One region of the Phosphitispora fastidiosa genome, then DNA from elsewhere that is predicted to be linked to it. Evidence: a T-box and tRNA genes for the amino acid it is inferred to sense, from the RefSeq annotation. Region 1 holds a T-box; the other holds one or more tRNA genes.
What was found. A T-box is a leader RNA that pairs with one kind of tRNA and senses whether it is charged. The one in region 1 lies ahead of ileS (isoleucine--tRNA ligase), so its partner is inferred to be a tRNA-Ile.
Positions count from the first base shown of each region.

Region 2: it encodes a tRNA-Ile, which carries the amino acid that the T-box ahead of ileS (isoleucine--tRNA ligase) is inferred to sense. The anticodon was not compared.

Region 1 covers NZ_JAHHUL010000025.1:32,998-35,191, forward strand. Annotated here, with positions in the region: gene ileS (isoleucine--tRNA ligase) at 1-1,153, opposite strand, end outside; T-box leader at 1,203-1,449, opposite strand; gene Ga0451573_RS17410 (DUF167 domain-containing protein) at 1,532-1,822, opposite strand; gene Ga0451573_RS17415 (DivIVA domain-containing protein) at 1,856-2,194, opposite strand, start outside.
Region 2 covers NZ_JAHHUL010000002.1:269,066-271,259, forward strand. Annotated here, with positions in the region: gene Ga0451573_RS03580 (DUF3800 domain-containing protein) at 1-525, opposite strand, end outside; tRNA gene Ga0451573_RS03585 (tRNA-Val) at 1,078-1,153, opposite strand; tRNA gene Ga0451573_RS03590 (tRNA-Glu) at 1,185-1,260, opposite strand; tRNA gene Ga0451573_RS03595 (tRNA-Ile) at 1,275-1,349, opposite strand; tRNA gene Ga0451573_RS03600 (tRNA-Asn) at 1,409-1,483, opposite strand; gene rpoD (RNA polymerase sigma factor RpoD) at 1,611-2,194, opposite strand, start outside.

The DNA.
Region 1 (2,194 bases):
CTCCGATTTCCTCCAGTTTGACAACAACACTCTTATTGGCCTCATCAGTAGTTTGGCCTTCAACAAAACCACCTTCAGCGGTAAACACACCCCTGTTGTCAAGTGGTGAAATAACCGGAAGGTCGTATTTTTTGCCGACCTCAAAGTCCTCGACACCGTGTCCCGGAGCTGTGTGAACACAACCTGTACCCTGTTCCAAAGTAACATGGTCACCCAGAATCAGCAGGGATTCCCGTTCCATAAACGGGTGTCTGCAGGTGATGCCTTCAAGGTCGGAGCCATTGAAATTCTGTTTTACTGCATAATTTTCAATGCCGACATCTGCCATAAACTGCTCCAATAACCCCTCAGCCACCAGCAGTTTTTCTCCATTTGCAACCGTTTCCACCAGCACATAGTCAAAATCAGGGTGCAGGCAGATGGCGACATTGGCCGGCAATGTCCACGGTGTTGTTGTCCAAATAACCACAAAGGTGTTCTCTTCAGGAAGTACATCCTTACCATCCTGCACCGGGAACTTAACATATATAGAAGCAGATTTCTTGTCACCATATTCAACTTCTGCTTCAGCCAGGGCTGTTTCACAGGAAGCACACCAGTATACGGGCTTCAGTCCCTTATAGATATAGCCGCGTTTGGCCATTTCTCCAAATACTTCGATCTGCTTAGCCTCGAAATGGGGCTGCAGGGTCAGATAAGGATTGTCCCAGTCACCCCTGACACCCAGGCGCTTGAACTGCTCCTTCTGGATGCCGACAAATTTCAAGGCATATTCCTGACATTTCTTTCTGAATTCTACGAGCCCAGCTTCATGGCGGTTGATTCCCAGGGCCTTAATTGCCTGCTGCTCAATGGGGAGCCCATGGGTATCCCATCCGGGAACATAGGGTGCATCAAACCCGTTCATTGATTTATATTTAACAATAATGTCTTTCAGCACCTTGTTTAAGGTATGTCCCAGATGAATATTGCCATTAGCATATGGAGGCCCGTCATGCAGGATAAACTTGGGTCTGCCTTCATTTTTTTCCTGGACCCTCCTGTAAATATCCTGCTTTTCCCAGAAATCAAGTATCTCCGGCTCCCGCTCCGGAAGGTTCCCCCTCATAGGGAAATCGGTCTGCGGAAGGTTTAGTGTCTTGCTGTAATCCATTTAATTTTCCTCCTCTATTCCAGCTTTCAGGCATAAAAAAACCCCGTCCCATAGGGACGGGAGTAGTTTTCCCGCGGTACCACCCTAAATTCCGTTATAGCTGACAGGCATCATCACTCGGCACTGCCAGTACGGCTCTTATTTGCCTGCAGGATAACGGCTGCACCGGTACAGCTTACTCAACTTTCGGCTGCACAACTCCGGAGTGATTTTCGGCACTGTTACAGCGTCCGGCTCGCACCCTCCCGGACTCGCTGACCCTGTTTAAGGCCTACTCGCTCCTTCATGGTCATTAATTTTATTCCTGAAACAATTATTATATAATTATATCCAATAGGTACGGCTTAGTCAACTTTCAGACACAACAACTGCATATACTTAATCTCCGACACCCAAAACACGCTGTAGTTCATCTTTAGTCACCCCGTAAAACTTAATCAGCTTTGTCCTTCCGGTGTGACCTGATAATATTTCTACCTGCTTTTTGGGTATTTTCAACAATGATGCAAAAAACTCAATGCACGCCGCATTTGCAGCCCCATCCACCGGAGGTGCGGTTAAAGTTACTTTGAGCATGTCCCCCAGTTCACCGGCAATCCGGTTTCTGGAAGCCCTTGGCTGAATCTTGACCTTAACAGCCGTTCCATTAGAATGTTCCTGAATATCCAAGGCAGCGCCTCCCTGTCAGGCGGGATTACCTGTTTAACCTATTTTAATACCGGCCTCTTTGTCAGTCACAGTCACTGCTGCTTCCCCCGCTGCTGCTTCATTAAAAAGAGTCTGATCAAATCTCACTTCTTCCTCTTCCCCGATCAGCTCCAAATGGCTCTTGAGGAAGGAACGGAACTTGACCCGGAACACCTGGGCTTCTTTACGAACATCTTCATACTCCCTGATAATATTCTTAACCTGTTCCTCGGCAGCAGCAATAATCTGTTCTGCCTTGAGACGGGCTTCCTGGATAACAGCATCTGCTTCCCTGCGGGCGCCGTTTTTCATCTCATCAGAAGTCTGCTGGGCAATAACCAGGGTTTTCTGGAG
Region 2 (2,194 bases), on a different contig from region 1:
AGAAATATCATCAACAATATCCTTACCTGTTGATAGCTCTGTATTTAAAAATTCATTTAATTGATGCTTGGCTTCAGTTTTTAGATTCCGTTCATCTATGTTTAAAACCCAATTTCTGTCAACTAATATGCCCCTGTTGTTCAGATGCTCAAAAGCTAATTTTAGAACATAATTAAAAGCTCTTGCTTTACTTTTGTAAAGATTCTGGCTGGCCTTTGAATTATCTATCTTTATGTAGAAAACCCTAAAGTGATTATTTCTACAGAAATAGCTCACAAATTCCCTTTTCATGTCTGGTGTAAAAGCAGAACCTTTTAATTCAATAAAATCGTTGCCATCAAACATTTTGCTGTCTGTATCTATCGCTTTTAGTTTACTAAAATTTTTTTGAATAAACCTTTTGTGAACTCTCTTCAATTTTTCAGGTTCTTCAACAAGTATTAGAGTAGTTATAAAATATTTATTCTTTTTTATATGCACCTCGTGGGTCATACTTCCAGACTCATCGATATATATATTAGCCATATGTTACCTCCATCACCGTCAAATCTTGATTTTCGACAAAATGAAGGAAACTCCTGCCAATATTCAAGAATTAGTTTTATTCCTCTGCACCTTCAATATATTTACCAGGAAGCCTTGCCGGCATCTATTCCCGGCCTTTACAAGCAGGGAGTCGCCCGCCCCTAAGGTTTTACTGAAATTATCACCGCCCTCAAGAGGCTGTTCAACATTCGATGACAGGATCGCCATGCCTGCGGGGCTCCGCCCCTTGCCATGTCCCCTTTTTGTTACCGGTACCCCGGGCTTCCTCCAGAAGCCCGCCGTCCCGACAAAATGGGGAGCCCCCTGACTGCCGACATCCTCCCTAGGCCCTTACAAGTAGGATGTCGTCTGACCCTGAGGTAGAAAAATGGCATTTGACAAGGCGTACGGTCTGCCGCAACCACAGGCGTACTGAAAGTACTCCGAGGATTGCGGCTGACCGCACAACGCAGCCAAATGCCATTTTTCTCTGCTTGCACACGCCCACCAGAAAACACAAAAAAACACCGATTCATCGGTGTTTGTGTTTTCTGGTGGGCGATGACAGGATCGAACTGCCGACATCCTGCTTGTAAGGCAGGCGCTCTCCCAGCTGAGCTAATCGCCCGTTTTATATGAAAATTTGTTATTTGTTATAATGGTGACCCCTACGGGATTCGAACCCGTGTTACCGCCGTGAAAGGGCGGTGTCTTAAACCGCTTGACCAAGGGGCCATTTTTTTTATTTATGGTGGGCCCACCAGGGATCGAACCTGGGACCAACCGGTTATGAGCCGGTTGCTCTACCGCTGAGCTATAGGCCCATCTTAACTTGCAGCGATATCGGATAACGCTGAAATAGCCAGAATTTAAAGAATTTAAATGGCTCCCCGGGTAGGACTCGAACCTACAACCTACCGGTTAACAGCCGGTTGCTCCACCATTGAGCTACCGAGGAACGTGTCACAAGTGACAAAACTTATTATACGACAGATTTAATTTTCGGTCAAGAGTTTTATACAAGGTTTAAGTGAATTCAGTGCAAGTTATCTTAACCAAATTACTGCTATCTGGAGTATGCTCTCTTAATCTAAAAAATCTTTAAGTTTTTTACTGCGGCTCGGATGGCGTAGTTTTCGCAGCGCCTTGGCTTCAATCTGCCTGATGCGCTCCCTGGTAACCCCAAACTCCTGCCCCACTTCTTCAAGGGTCCGTGATCTTCCGTCATCAAGCCCAAACCTCAGCCTCAATACTTTTTCCTCACGCGGGGTAAGGGTCTCCAGAACATCTTCCAACTGCTCCCGGAGCAGGATAAATGATGCAGCTTCTGCCGGAGCAGGAGCTTCCTGGTCCTCTATAAAATCACCCAAATGGGAGTCCTCTTCTTCACCTATAGGTGTCTCCAGGGAAACAGGTTCCTGGGCAATCTTCATTATCTCCCTGACCCGTTCAACCGGTATATCCATCTCCTCAGCAATTTCCTCAGGAACAGGCTCCCTGCCAAATTCCTGAAGAAGCTGACGTGACACTCTAATCAGCTTGTTAATAGTCTCCACCATGTGTACCGGAATCCTGATGGTCCTTGCCTGATCGGCAATTGCTCTGGTGATTGCCTGTCTGATCCACCATGTAGCGTAAGTACTGAATTTAAAACCCTTCTGGTAATCAA